3 linked regions of the Thiosulfativibrio zosterae genome follow. The protein of the gene in region 1 interacts with the protein of each later gene in a pairwise test. Links are inferred from orthologs where the notes say so. Each region holds a gene or a part of one and is shown in the gene's direction. Other genes may lie near its edges.

Evidence for each region.
Region 2: the proteins of aceE (region 1) and groL interact in binary tests that used the Escherichia coli proteins (3 or more experiments, as listed by UniProt). The link is inferred for Thiosulfativibrio zosterae from one-to-one orthologs.
Region 3: the proteins of aceE (region 1) and nth interact in binary tests that used the Escherichia coli proteins (3 or more experiments, as listed by UniProt). The link is inferred for Thiosulfativibrio zosterae from one-to-one orthologs.

The regions. Positions count from the first base shown.
Region 1 is NZ_AP021888.1:1,117,443-1,122,545, forward strand. Bases 770-3,977 are described here. They hold aceE (pyruvate dehydrogenase (acetyl-transferring), homodimeric type), read left to right. Parts: upstream 770-1,116; coding sequence 1,117-3,777; downstream 3,778-3,977. Other genes in these bases: aceF (dihydrolipoyllysine-residue acetyltransferase), read left to right, coding at 3,887-3,977. In the rest of the region: THMIRH_RS04980 (RNA pyrophosphohydrolase), read left to right, coding at 231-716; more of aceF, read left to right, coding at 3,978-5,103. UniProt on the Escherichia coli protein: Component of the pyruvate dehydrogenase (PDH) complex, that catalyzes the overall conversion of pyruvate to acetyl-CoA and CO(2).
Region 2 is NZ_AP021888.1:494,278-499,109, forward strand. What follows is about bases 980-3,916. They hold groL (chaperonin GroEL), read left to right. Parts: upstream 980-1,597; coding sequence 1,598-3,235; downstream 3,236-3,916. Other genes in these bases: proB (glutamate 5-kinase), read left to right, coding at 980-1,063; THMIRH_RS01950 (co-chaperone GroES), read left to right, coding at 1,251-1,541; THMIRH_RS01960 (GGDEF domain-containing protein), read left to right, coding at 3,493-3,916. Also shown: more of proB, read left to right, coding at 1-979; more of THMIRH_RS01960, read left to right, coding at 3,917-4,832.
Region 3 is NZ_AP021888.1:1,252,917-1,257,552, reverse strand. What follows is about bases 955-3,695. They hold nth (endonuclease III), read left to right. Parts: upstream 955-1,879; coding sequence 1,880-2,512; downstream 2,513-3,695. Other genes in these bases: chrA (chromate efflux transporter), read right to left, coding at 2,576-3,695; THMIRH_RS05690 (electron transport complex subunit E), read left to right, coding at 1,142-1,867; rsxG (electron transport complex subunit RsxG), read left to right, coding at 955-1,149. In the rest of the region: electron transport complex subunit RsxD, read left to right, coding at 1-497; more of rsxG, read left to right, coding at 508-954; more of chrA, read right to left, coding at 3,696-3,769; THMIRH_RS05675 (DUF1841 family protein), read left to right, coding at 3,954-4,385; THMIRH_RS05670 (sulfurtransferase), read left to right, coding at 4,382-4,636. UniProt on the Escherichia coli protein: DNA repair enzyme that has both DNA N-glycosylase activity and AP-lyase activity. The DNA N-glycosylase activity releases various damaged pyrimidines from DNA by cleaving the N-glycosidic bond, leaving an AP (apurinic/apyrimidinic) site.

The DNA.
Region 1 (5,103 bases):
AAGGTCTGAGATTCCATTGCAAAATTTTTATTCATTTTATCTGAATGTTTCACAGATTGCAGTTGGATGTTATAAAAGCGCATTTATAAATTCTCATTAATTGGTTTTATGATTGATTTGGAAGATTTGGTTCTAAAAAAGTGCTCTAAGTTGTAAAATTAATTGAAAAATATGGGGGTTTCTTGCCATAATACCCTTTAATGAAATAAGCGTTTTTAATAGGGTTTACTGTGATCGATGTAGATGGGTATCGACCGAATGTCGGTATCATAATAGTCAATAAGCAAGGAAAGTTGTTTTGGGGTAAGCGAGTGTTTCAAGACGCTTGGCAGTTTCCTCAGGGAGGCGTGCGTGAATCCGAAACCCCTCAGCAAGCAGTTTTTCGTGAACTTAAAGAAGAAGTCGGTTTAGAGCCTTCTGATGTGCGAGTTTTAGGCAGAACCCAAGATTGGATTTCATACGACCTTCCTAAGCATTTAATTCGTCATAACAGTTTGCCGGTTTGTATTGGTCAAAAACAAATTTGGTTTTTATTGGGTTTAGAAACCGAAGAATCCAAAATCAATTTGGCTTTACACGAAACCCCTGAGTTTGAAACTTGGACTTGGGTCGATTATTGGCATCCAGTACAGGATGTGGTTGAGTTTAAAAAAGCGGTTTATCATCAAGCGCTATTAGAGCTTGAAGACTCATTAAAAAAATTCTGGCTGCCATAAGACGTCTTTTGCGGGTAATTTCAAACTTTTACCGCAACACTTCTGTTTGATATTCATTTCTAAAAAACATTTCTAAGTCTTTAAATCCATTCAAAAAATCTTTGTCAATCCTCTGTTTAAAGGGCTTGCTGGGCTTTTTGTTGTTTTGTTGAATTCGCACCTGCCCTTAAAAAGTGGTATTATTCGCTTTCATTAATTTGAATACTGGGTGTTTTATTGCCCATTAAGTGGTATTCAAGCCCCTTGGAAATACTAAGTAGCTGGAAACCAAGGCGGTTTTGAACTCTTAATTGAGTTCATCTGTTGGCGGTCGGCGTAAGAACTACGCTTGCTGAAGACACTCTGGTATTACCCAGCCTCCAGAGTCAAACCAAACCAACCAATGAGGTTAAAAAATTTTATGAGCGATCAGTTCGTTGACCAAGACCCACAAGAAACACAAGAGTGGCTTGATGCTTTAGAAGCCGTTGTATCTTTTGAAGGTACAGAAAAGGCACAACATATTATTGCAGCACTTATCGAAAAAGCCCGTGTTCACGGTATAGATGTGCCTTATGCGGCCAATACTCCTTACATCAACACCATCGCTGCAGAGCAGCAAGTGCAGTATCCAGGTGATATGGAATTAGAAACAAAGATGCGTGCCATGTTGCGTTGGAACGCCATGGCGATTGTTTCTGGGGCCAACAAAAACACCAGCGTTGGTGGTCACATTGCTTCTTACGCTTCAAGCTGTGTTTTGTATGAAGTCGGTATGAACCACTTCTTTAAAGGGCCTAAGCACCCACAAGGTGCGGATATGATTTTCTTCCAAGGGCATACCGCTCCTGGAATGTACGCTCGCTCATACATGGAAGGTCGTTTAACCGCTGAACAACTTCGCAACTATCGTCAAGAAGTAGATGGAAATGGTCTTTCTTCTTATCCTCATCCGTGGTTGATGCCCGATTATTGGCAGTTCCCAACCGTATCTATGGGTCTTGGTCCATTGATGGCTATTTATCAAGCCCGTTTTATGAAGTACATGGAAGCCCGCGGATTAGCCAAAACAGAAGGTCGTAAGGTTTGGGCATTCCTTGGGGATGGTGAAATGGACGAGCCAGAATCTCGTGGTGCCATTCAGCTAGCCAAACGCGAAAAATTAGATAACTTAGTTTTTGTGATCAACTGTAACCTCCAGCGTTTAGATGGCCCTGTGCGTGGCAACGACAGTATTATTCAAGAGCTGGAAGGCGTTTTCCGTGGCGCAGGTTGGGCAGTGACTAAAGTCATTTGGGGTTCTGGTTGGGATCGTCTATTACAAAAAGATGTTTCTGGAAAATTGATCGAGCGTATGGGCGAAGTCGTCGATGGTGAGTATCAAGCCTATAAGGCTAAAGACGGTGCCTTCGTTCGTGAGCATTTCTTTGGTAAATACCCAGAGTTATTAGAGTTGGTCTCAGATATGACCGACAAACAAATTTTTGCATTAACCCGCGGTGGTCATTCACCTCGTAAAGTCTATAACGCCTACAAGCGTGCTGAAGAAACTAAGGGTCAACCAACCGTTATTCTTGCGAAAACCATTAAAGGCTACGGCATGGGGCCTTATGGAGAGTCAGCTAACACGGCTCACCAGCAGAAAAAATTGGATTACGAAGGCTATAAATACTTCCGTGACCGTTTTGCGATTCCTTTTTCAGATGAAGATTTGCAAAAGCAAGTGCCTTTCTATACACCAGACGAAAGCTCAGATGTTATGCGCTATATGAAGGAGCGCCGTGAGGCACTTGGGGGTTCTTTACCTGTTCGTCTAGACAATGCAGAGCCTTTACCCGTTCCGAGTTTAGATACCTTTAAAATGCTCACAGAAGGCACGGGTGATCGTGAAATGTCGACTACCATGGCATTTGTGCGTTTAGTGTCTATCTTGTTGCGTGACAAGACTTTAGGGCCACGCGTTGTGCCAATCATTCCCGATGAAGCGCGTACTTTTGGTATGGAAGGTTTATTCCGCCAAGTTGGTATTTATGACCCAGCAGGACAATTGTATCAGCCAATGGATAACGATCAGTTGATGTGGTACAAAGAAGCTTCAAACGGCCAGGTATTTGAAGAAGGTATCAACGAAGCTGGTGCCATGGCTAACTGGATTGCAGCTGCAACCGCTTATGCCAACTACGGTGTGAGCATGATTCCTTTCTACATCTACTATTCCATGTTCGGTTTCCAACGCATTGGTGACTTGGCTTGGGCAGCGGGTGATTCGCGTGCTCGTGGATTCCTTATCGGTGGGACAGCCGGTCGTACCACGCTAGAAGGTGAAGGCTTACAGCACCAAGATGGTCACAACTTGATTCAATACGATCATGTGCCTAACTGTTTAAGCTATGACCCAACCTTTGCGTTTGAATTGGCTGTGATTATCCGTGATGGTATTAAACGCATGTTTAATGAAAAACAAGATGTGTACTACTACATCACCGCCATGAACGAAAACTATTCACATCCAGCCATGCCAGAAGGCGTTGAAGATGGCATTATTAAAGGGATTTACCCCTTTAAGAAGTCAGAATCAAAAGCCAAAAACAAGGTGCAGTTAATGGGGTCGGGTACCATCTTCCGTGAAGTGATTGCCGCCGCAGAAATGCTTGAAGCTGAGTGGGATGTGGCTGCTGATATTTGGGGCGTACCCAGCTTTAACCTATTGCGTCGTGATGGTATTGAAGTACATCGTTGGAATACCTTGCACCCAACAGAAACCCCGAAGGTGCCTTATGTCACTGAAGTATTATCTGCTTCAGAAGGCCCGTTCATCGTTGCAACCGATTATATTCGTGACTATCCAGAGCGTATTCGTCAATATGTGCCAGGCCACTATAGTGTGCTAGGTACCGATGGATTTGGTCGTTCAGATACGCGTGAACAGTTGCGTAAGTTCTTCGAAGTTAACCGTTTTTATGTGGTTGTTGAGGCGCTGAAGTCTTTAGCAGACACCGGCAAAATCAAGCCAGAAATCGTGGCGAAAGCCATCGAAAAATACGGATTAGACAGCGAAAAAACTTTCCCTGTTCATGCCTAAATGAAGTTAAGCCGCTTTTATGAAAACGGCTTTTTCAAACGAATTTAATCGAAACTGTCAGTCCAAACACTAAAAGTGCTGGCAGTTCCTAGCTATAGGAAATGATGAAATGGCTATACAGCAAATTAATATTCCCGATATCGGTGATTTTGACACAGTCGAAGTCATTGAGGTTTTGGTTGCGGTTGGCGACACCGTTGCCATAGATGATTCTTTGATGACCTTAGAATCGGATAAAGCCACCATGGAAATCCCATCTCCCGTGACCGGAAAAGTCACTAAGGTGATGGTCAAGGTTGGCGATAAGGTGTCTGAAGGCACCTACGTGTTAGATATCGAAGTCAGCGACTCAGCCGCAGCGCCAGCGCCGGCCAAAGCAGAAAAGCCAGCCCCTAAGGCAGAAGCACCTGCAGCAGTTCCAGAAAAAGTGGTTACACCAGCCGCCGCGCCAAGAACCGTTGAAGCCCCTTCAGCGCCTGCAGTAGCACCTGCAAAACCTGTGAATAATCAATCTATGGGCGCGAGCTCTCATGCTTCGCCTTCAGTTCGTGCTTTTGCCAGAAACCTTGGTGTTGATTTAACTTTAGTTTCTGGGACAGGTCCTAAAGGTCGTATTCAAAAGCATGATGTCGAATTATTGATTAAATCAGTGATGCAAGGCACTAAAACGGTTTCTGGTGCAGCACCTGCGGCTTCGGGCGCGGGCATTCCTCCTGTGCCAACCATTGATTTCAGTCAGTTTGGTGCAACTGAAACGGTTGAATTGGGTCGTATCAAAAAAATCTCTGGTAAGCATCTGCACACTAGCTGGTTGAATGTGCCTCATGTCACCCAGTTTGATGAGTGTGATATCACCGAAATGGATCAGTTCCGCGTTGACATGAAAGCAACGGCTGAAAAGCAAGGTGTCAAATTAACGCCTTTGGTATTTGTCATGAAAGCGGTGGTCAAAGCCTTGCAAGACTTCCCTAACTTTAATGCCTCTTTATCACCCGATGGTCAGTCGTTGATTAAAAAAGGCTATTACAACATAGGTGTGGCTGTTGATACACCCAATGGTTTAGTGGTTCCTGTTGTTAAAAATGTTGATCAAAAAGGCATCTATGAGCTTTCGCGTGACTTGATGGAAATTTCTAAAAAAGCGCGTGATGGCAAAATGTCGCCTGCCGATATGTCGGGCGGATGTTTCACCATTTCTAGCTTAGGCGGTATTGGCGGTACACAATTTACCCCAATCGTGAATGCTCCTGAAGTGGCCATTATGGGCTTATCAAAAGCCAAAATGCAGCCAGTTTGGAATGGACAAGAATTTGTACCGCGTTTAAT
Region 2 (4,832 bases), 620 kb from region 1 along the record:
AGATGATGGGCAAGGTTTAAATGTTGCCGCCATGCGTCGCTGGGTTGCGCAAATGATGTCGTTAAGACAGCAGGGCGTAGAACTGGTGATCGTGTCTTCTGGTTCCGTGGCTGAAGGCATGAAGCGTTTGGGTTGGGCTAAGCGTCCGTCAGAAATTAATGAGCTCCAAGCCGCAGCTGCGGTTGGACAAATGGGCTTGGTGCAGGCTTATGAGTCGGAGTTTGCGCAACATGGCGTTTTAACGGCGCAAATTTTAATGACGCATGATGACTTATCAAGTCGTGAGCGTTATTTAAATGCATCTAACACCATACAAACCCTTTTAGAACATGGTGCAGTGCCGGTTATTAATGAGAATGACACGGTGGTGACCGATGAAATTCGCTTTGGCGATAATGATACGCTCGCGGCCTTAACGGCTAATTTGGTATCCGCTGATATTTTGGTCATTTTGACCGATCAGCAAGGATTGTATAATGACAATCCGCGCACCAATCCTAAGGCGGAGTTGATTTCTGAAGCGCAAGTCAGTCGCAAAGATATTGAAGCCATGGCCAGTCCCGAAGGTGGTGCTTTGGGTAAAGGTGGGATGTACACGAAAGTGATGGCGGCCAAAAGAGCGGCTCGTTCTGGTACGGCGACATTTATCGCCTCAGGTCGTGAAGAAAATATTTTACCCAGATTGTTTTCAGGGGAAACCGTGGGGACTTTATTAATTCCAGATTTAGAGCCCATGACCGCTCGCAAACAATGGTTGGCAGGACATTTGCAAGCCAAAGGCACTTTGGTTTTGGATGCGGGTGCGGCCAAAATTTTGCGTCAACCTGGAAAAAGCCTGTTGCCGATTGGGGTTTTGTCTGTGGCGGGTAAGTTTCAGCGTGGCGAAATGGTGGTTTGTGTGGATGAGCAGGGCAAGGAAATTGCCAGAGGTTTGGTCAACTACGCCTTAAAAGATGCCCAAAAAATTATTGGCAAACCTTCTAGCCAAATCGAGAGTATTTTGGGGTATTCGGAGGGTGAGTTTTTAATGCATTGTGATAATTTAGTGCACGCCGACATTTGAAATTGAGCGCTTTTTACCTTTTTTAAGCCCGCATTTGCGGGCTTTTTATTAAAAATCATAAAATTTTTTAATTTCGCTCTTGAATCGATCAAATACGCCCTTATTAATGGGGGACAACAGATTAATCTGAACTTAAATTTAATAACCTTTAAAAAACTTTATAAATTGTTCCCTTAGGAGAAATACTATGAATATTAAGCCATTACGCGACCGCGTTGTGATTCGTCAAGTTGAAGAGCAAAAAGTATCTTCAGGTGGGATTGTTCTTCCTGGCTCAGCACAGGAAAAACAAACCATAGGTGAAGTGGTTGCTGTGGGTCCAGGTAAAGCTTCTGACTCAGGTTCGATTGTCGCTATGACGGTTAAAGTCGGCGATAAAGTAATGTTTGGTCAATATTCTGGCCAAGAAGTTAAAGATGACAAAGGCGAAAAGCTGATGGTGATGCGCGAAGACGACATTATCGCGATTATCAGCTAATTAACGCTCGAACCCTTTACTAATAGTTAATAGTTTTAAAAACAAGGAATTTACAAATGGCAGCAAAAGATGTTCGTTTTGGTTTAGATGCTCGTGAAAAAATGGTTGAAGGGATTAACATCCTAGCCAACGCAGTTAAAGTAACTCTAGGGCCAAAAGGTCGTAATGTGGTTTTAGAAAAGTCTTTCGGTGCACCGACTGTGACTAAAGATGGTGTGTCTGTGGCGCGTGAAATTGAACTTGAAGATAAGTTCATGAACATGGGTGCGCAAATGGTTAAAGATGTTGCGTCACAAACCAATGATGTAGCCGGTGACGGTACAACCACGGCAACTGTTTTGGCTCAAGCCATTGTTCGTGAAGGGATGAAATCAGTTGCCGCAGGTATGAACCCAATGGATTTAAACCGTGGTATTCACAAAGCGGTTGAAGCGGTTGTTGCTGAAATCCAAGCCATGGCACAGCCTTGCACGACCTCTGCAGCGATTAAGCAGGTCGGTACAATTTCAGCAAACTCTGACGAAAGAATTGGTCAGATGATTGCGGATGCAATGGAAAAAGTGTCTACCGAGGGTGTGATTACGGTTGAAGAAGGTTCTTCACTAGATGATGCTTTAGTGGTGGTTGAAGGGATGGAATTTGACCGTGGTTACCTATCACCTTACTTTGTGAACAACCAAGAAAAAATGGTTGCTGAACTAGACAACCCATATATTTTGTTACACGACAAAAAAATCTCTAATATCCGCGAATTGTTACCTACACTAGAAGCGGTTTCAAAAGCGGGTCGTCCGTTATTGATTATTGCGGAAGATGTTGATGGCGAAGCCTTAGCGACTTTGGTAATCAACAATATGCGTGGCATCGTTAAGGTTGCAGCAGTAAAAGCACCTGGATTTGGTGAGCGTCGTAAGGCTATGTTACAAGATATGGCAGTATTAACTGGCGCAACAGTGATTTCTGAAGAAGTGGGTCTATCTTTAGATTCAGTGACTTTAGATATGTTAGGTCAAACTAAGTCTGTTGTGGTTGGTAAAGACAACACCAAGTTAATTGATGGTATCGGAACTAAAGAAGACATTGATGCTCGTTGCGCGCAAATCAAATCTCAAGTGGAAAACACCACTTCTGAATACGACAAAGAGAAGCTACAAGAGCGTTTGGCTAAGTTAGCCGGCGGTGTGGCTGTCTTGAAGTTGGGTGCGGCCACCGAGATGGAAATGAAAGAGAAGAAAGACCGTGTTGATGATGCTTTACACGCAACGCGTGCAGCGGTTCAAGAAGGGATTGTTGCCGGTGGTGGTGTTGCCTTAGTTCGCGCTAAGTCTAAAGTGAAAGTTGTGGGCGATAACGCGGATCAAAATGTTGGTATCCAGATTGCCTTGCGCGCTATGGAAGAGCCAATGCGTCAAATCGCAGCTAACTGTGGTTTAGAAGGGTCTGTTATTGTGAGCAAAGTCATGGAAGGTTCTGGAAACTTCGGTTTTGATGCCGCTAAAGAAGTTTACTGCGACATGATTGAAGCTGGTATTATCGATCCTGCAAAGGTCACGCGTTCTGCTTTGCAAAACGCCGCTTCTATCGCTGGTTTGGTATTAACAACTGGTGCTGCGATTGCAGACTTACCTGCTAAAGAAGGCGCTCCAGACATGAACGCTGGTGGTGGCATGGGCGGAATGGGCGGCATGATGTAATCAGCCGTGTAAAACACCCTGCTTAAATTCCCCTTAAGCGGATGTCTTCGAAACCCCTTAAATATTGTCTTTAAGGGGTTTTTTTATGTCTGCGAAAAACCAGTCAAATGATTTGAGTTATGATGAAAAAAATTAAAAAAATTTACGAATATATAAGCCTTATCTAATGTGTCTAATGGCAAAGTTCTTTTGTGCTATATTTTAGTCATTAATATCCGTTCGCAAGTCATTTTGCGGGCATCTGTGGGAGTGTTGTCATGATCAGTCCAAAAGGTGGTTACTCCAGCTTTAGTATCATCATGGTGTTGTTTTTTGTTGCGGTGAGTTCACTCCTGGGTTGGCGCGCGCACTCGATTGTGTCGCAATTTGAAGACTACCAAAAAGATTTGGCTTTAAAGCAGGCCAAAGCAACCGAGCATGGCGTCACTTCGTTGCTAGACTCTATCCGTAATCGTATGGTTGCTGTCGCACTCGATCAGTTTTTTATGGTGAATATTAGGCATTTTGAGACAGATAACGCGGTGCAAGACAAAATTACCGCAAGGCTCAAACACTACTTTCCTGATATGTATGTATTCAGTTTGGTCAGTGAACATGGTGATTTGGTGGGCGGTGACATTGATTTTTTAATGGGTGAAGTGTGTAAGTTAGAAACAAAAATACAAGCCGATGCCTTGCGTAATAAAGATTCTAATACGCAATATTTGCCCCATATTCATGCCACACCTGGTGCTTTCCATTTCGATATGATGTTCCCGGTTTATGTAGACAAAAATCCCATTATTTTCTTCATGAGTTTTAAGGCAGAACTCCTGCACAAGGTGCTTTTAGAGCAGCGCGTATCTGCCAATGATGTCTATTTAATGACAACTACGGATAAGGAAGATTTAATCGAGGTCAGTTACGAGGGCGTTAGGGATCATTTAAGTCGCGACTATTTCCTAAGCGCCTCTGAGCGCGAAGACATTTTGGCCAGTGTGAATGTGCCTAACAGTCGCTGGAAAGTGGTGGTTATTTCCAATCCTGAGCTGTTCCAAAACTTTAAACATAAACAAATGATTGACTCAATCTTACTGTTTGTTGGGTTTGCCTGTTTGTGGGTTTTACTGTTTATGATGGGCATTCAAAACGAAAGCAAACGCTCCAAATTATTAGACCAGCTTGATTTTACCGCACATCATGACTTTTTAACCGGCACGGCTAATAGACGTTATTTGGTCAAAAACATTAAAACTGCGATAGAAGATTTACGACATTTACAAGAGTATTCCGGTTTGCTGTTTATGGATTTAAACAACTTTAAACCCATTAATGACGATTTTGGGCACGAGGAAGGCGATAAAATTTTGAAAATGTTCGGCACTCGTTTAAAAGACTCTAGCCGTAATAATGATTTGGTGGCGCGCTTAGGCGGAGATGAATTTGTGGTCTTGTTAAGACATTTGGGTAAAGATGAAAATCAAGCCTATATACACTTGACCGAAGCGGCGCATCGCTTTAATGAAAATTTGGCTAAGCCTTATATTATTGACGATTATGTGCATCATGTGACCGCCAGTATTGGATCGCTGTTGATCACGGATGTCAGTATATCAGT
Region 3 (4,636 bases), 140 kb from region 1 along the record:
GGTTTGTTAAAACCCAAGTGGCCAGCAGTGGTGGCATTGGCGACAGCTTAGGCTCAACCATTTTCAACTCGCTAGAATTAGGTGCTGGCTGGGCATGGGTAAACTTAGCCTTTTTTGTTGGGGGCTTATGGATGCTCTACACCCGCTCGATTCGTTGGCATTTTCCAGTGGCTTTTTTAGGCTCGCTGGCCTTAATGGCATTTATTTTCCATGAAATCGACCCAACCAAATATGCCTCAGTTAGTTTCCATCTGTTTTCAGGGGGCACTATGTTAGCGGCATTTTTTATTATCACCGACCCAGTCACCGCCTCAACAACCCCTCGTGGTCGTTTGGTTTATGCTGCAGGCATAGGCGTTTTATTGTATGTGATTCGTAATTGGGGCGCTTTCCCCGATGGTATTGCCTTTGCGATTTTGATTATGAATATGTGTGTCCCGCTGATTGACCAATACACTCAACCGCGTGTGTTTGGGCATGGTTTAGTGCGTAAATGATGGATTTAAAATGAGCCAACCTAATCCAATCCCCTCAAAAACCCTTTGGCAACAAATGGCCAAATCTGCTGTGTCTTTAAGCCTATTTACCTTGGTCGGTGTTGGCTTGCTCCTTGGCATCCGCTTTATCACCGCAGAACCCATTGCCATCGCGCAAAAACAAACCATCTTAGACACCTTTAATCAGGTGATGCCACCCGAAAACTATAACAACGACCCCTTACTCGATACCAAACAAATCATTGCACCTGAATTTCTAGGAACTTCTGAGCCAGTCACCCTTTATCGAGTGCGTAAAGACGGACAACCCACGGGTGTCATTTTGCAAACCATAGCCCCCGATGGTTACAGTGGGGATATTCATATCCTCATGGGCGTTTTAGCGGATGGCCGCATTGCTGGTGTGCGTGTGTTAGAGCACAAAGAAACCCCCGGGTTAGGTGACAAAATAGAAATCAAAAAATCTCAATGGATTCGCACTTTTGATGGCCGCAATTTGCGTGATGAAAATGCCCCGCGCTGGCGTGTCCGTAAAGATGGTGGTGATTTTGACCAGTTCACTGGGGCTACCATTACCCCAAGAGCGGTTGTCAAAGCCGTGCGTAATACCCTTGATTATCTCAACCAACACAGAGATGCCCTCTATGACTGAACTCACACAACCCAGCTTTTTAAAAATGAAATTGGCGGAATATCAAAAAATTGCCGAAAGCGGACTTTGGTCTAATAACCAAGCCTTAGTTGCTTTACTGGGACTCTGCCCATTGCTCGCTGTCACCAACAATACCGTTAATGGTATCGGGTTAGGCTTAGCGACCATGGCGGTTTTATTGGTATCAAATGTTTTGGTGTCGTTGATTCGTGATTATGTCTCAGATGAAATTCGCATTCCTGTTTTCATTGCAATTATTGCCTCAGCAGTGACCATTATTGATTTATTGATGAACGCTTATCTGCATACCTTACATGGCATTTTAGGGATCTTTATTCCACTCATCGTGACCAACTGCGCCATTCTTGGGCGTGCAGAAGCCTATGCCTCCAAAAACCCAGTGGATAAAGCCATAGTTGACGCGCTCTTTATGGGGCTGGGATTTGCACTCATTTTAGTATTGCTTGGCGCTGTGCGTGAGTTGATCGGCAACGGCACCTTGTTTGACCAGATGGACTTGATGTTTGGTGAAGGTGCCAAAAACATGACCTTCTATTTGAGCGAAGATTTTCACCCTGTTTTATTAGCGATTTTACCGCCGGGCGCTTTCATAGCACTGGGTCTATTTGTGGCAGCTAAAAATGCCATTGAACTGCGTAAAGCTGAGAAAAAGCAAAATGCACTGGGTATTCAAGTTGCTGTTAATCCCATCAAATAATGCTTGAACCCCATGAATAAACAAAAACGCCTTGAGATTTTTCAACGCCTATCTGAGGCGATTCCCAACCCAGAAACCGAACTCAATTACAGCAATCCGTTTGAACTCCTGATTGCAGTTATCCTGTCTGCACAAGCCACTGATAAGGGCGTCAATATTGCCACCGCTAAGTTGTTCCCCGTCGCCAACACCCCTGAAGCTATCTATGCGCTCGGCGAGGACGGACTCAAAGAATATATCAAAACCATTGGGCTGTTTAACACCAAGGGTGCCAATATTATCAAAACCTGCAAAATGCTGATTGAGCTGCACGGCTCACAAATCCCAGAAGACCGCGCTGCTCTCGAAGCCTTGCCAGGCGTTGGTAGAAAAACCACCAATGTGGTTCTGAATACCGCCTTTGGGCATCCCACCATGGCAGTAGACACCCATATTTTTAGAGTTTCCAACCGCACTAAATTGGCACCAGGCAAAAATGTGTTAGAAGTAGAAAAAGCCCTGCTTAAAAACATCCCAAAACAATACATCATTCCCGCACACCATCTTCTCATCCTACACGGACGCTACACCTGCACCGCCCGCAAACCCAGATGCGGCGCTTGTTGCATTTATGACCTATGCGAGTTCAAAGAAAAAACCGTTTAAAGGCGAAAATACAGTCCTAAAAACAACTAGGCCTGGTTGTTTTTAGAACTGTTTTATCGATTTTTAAGCATATAAAACAAAACCAGCTGCGCCAAAACTGATGACCAATATCCACATAGGCACTTTTTTTGACCTAACGGCTATTGCCGCCATCGCAATTCCAACTAGGGCATAGCTATCCCAATGTACATTGCTTAAAATTGGATGAATCCAGGCAGACAACAACAAACCAACCACGGCAGCGTTCACGCCCATGAGCGCGGCTTTAATGCCCGATTGGTTTGTCCAAGTTTGCCAATGTGGATGAATTGCTAAGGCCAATAAAAAGCCGGGTAAGAAAATCATCAGCGTGGCGAGCAAAGCGCCCATCCAAGGGGCTGAGTTCCAAAAGAGTGCGCCTAAAAAAGCAGCGATACTAAACATAGGGCCCGGCACCGCTTGTGCCGCAGCATAACCTAATAATAGGGTTTGAGAACTCACTTGATTGGCCGTAAATTGACTTTGCAACAGGGTCTCTAACAAAGGCAACACCACATGACCGCCGCCAAAAACCCAACTACCGGCTTGATAAAAAACATTCAATAACTCAAGTAATGAGCTTGCTGTTTGATTTGGCCATGACACCAGAGCCAACAGGGGTAAACCCAACCATAGCGCCAAAAAACTCCAAGCGGCGAGATTGAGTCGTATGGGGCTTTTGGATGTTGGCTTTTCAACTTCTGTCAATCCAACAACTTTAGGGTTGTGCCACAACCCAGTCAAAACCGCCGCTAAGACTAAGATGGTCAGCTGTAATGCTATGGAAGGCACAAAAATCATGGCCAGTGCAGAAAGTAACGCTAAAATTTTGGTTAGATGGGTTTGGCAAAAACTTTTACTCATGCTCCATAAAGCATCCAATACAATCACCACAATTAACCATTGCAAGCCTTGCAACACCGCCTGCCAAACATTGGGATTTAGCACATCCAAAGTCAAAGCCAAACTGAACATAATGAGAAAAGATGGCAGTGTAAAGCCTAAAAAAGCTGCCCAAGCGCCCCAAACACCACCCCGCTGCAGTCCAATTAAAAACCCTAACTGGCTTGAGGTTGGGCCTGGTAATATTTGCGCCAGCGCTAACTGTCTACCAAAGGTATCCATGTCCAACCATTGGCGTTGCTCGACAAAATGGCGCTGAAAAATCGCAATGTGCGCCGTCGGTCCACCAAAGCTAATCCAACCTAAACCCAAAAACTGCCAAAACACTTCAAGCACTGATTTCAAAATTGGCGAACTCCATTCAAAAAGATAGATTAACAAACCCACATGAAAGATTCTTTAAACTTAATCAAACCCATCAAAAATGACCAGGCCTGGTCAAATTTCAATCTGAAACTGCTCAAATAACCTTTAAATCTAGTAAACTATTATTCTTTAACTTTAGACGCAAATCCTCATTATGTTTTACACCCAAGAAAGAGACAAGCTGCGCCAATTCTATGTCGATGTTTGGCAAAAAGCTCGCAGTCATCAAACCTTAGATGCCATGGAAACTCGCATTGCTCGAGTGATTGAAATGCATCCCGAATACCATCAAATGTTGAGCAACGCGCATCACCTTGGCAATGAATATCATCCCGAAATGGGACAAACCAATCCATTCTTACACATGGGGCTACACTTGGGTTTACAAGAACAAGTGGCTTTGGATCGACCCGAAGGGATTCAAGCGATTTACCAAAAGTTGGGCCATCAATTGGGTGATGTGCATGACACTGAACACGCCATGATGGAGTGTTTGGCGGAATCTCTATGGTTGTCACAGCGAGATAATACCTTGCCAGATGAGGCGACTTACTTAACCTGCCTAAAAGGACTGATTCGTCAATGATTTCAAAAACTAAAGCCATTTTATTAATGTTATTAATAACCACTTTCAGTGGCTTTTCAAATGGTTGGGCGAGCGAAAATCCTTCAGAGAAAACGGTATTTGTCAGCGCCGCTTGGACGCAACAAAACCTAAAAAATATCAAGCTGATTGATCTAAGCAGTCAATTGGAATACCAAAAGTTTCACCTCCCTAACGCCCTTTGGGTGAATTACAAGTGGTTGATTAAACCCAAAGAAGGCATTGAGCTCAGT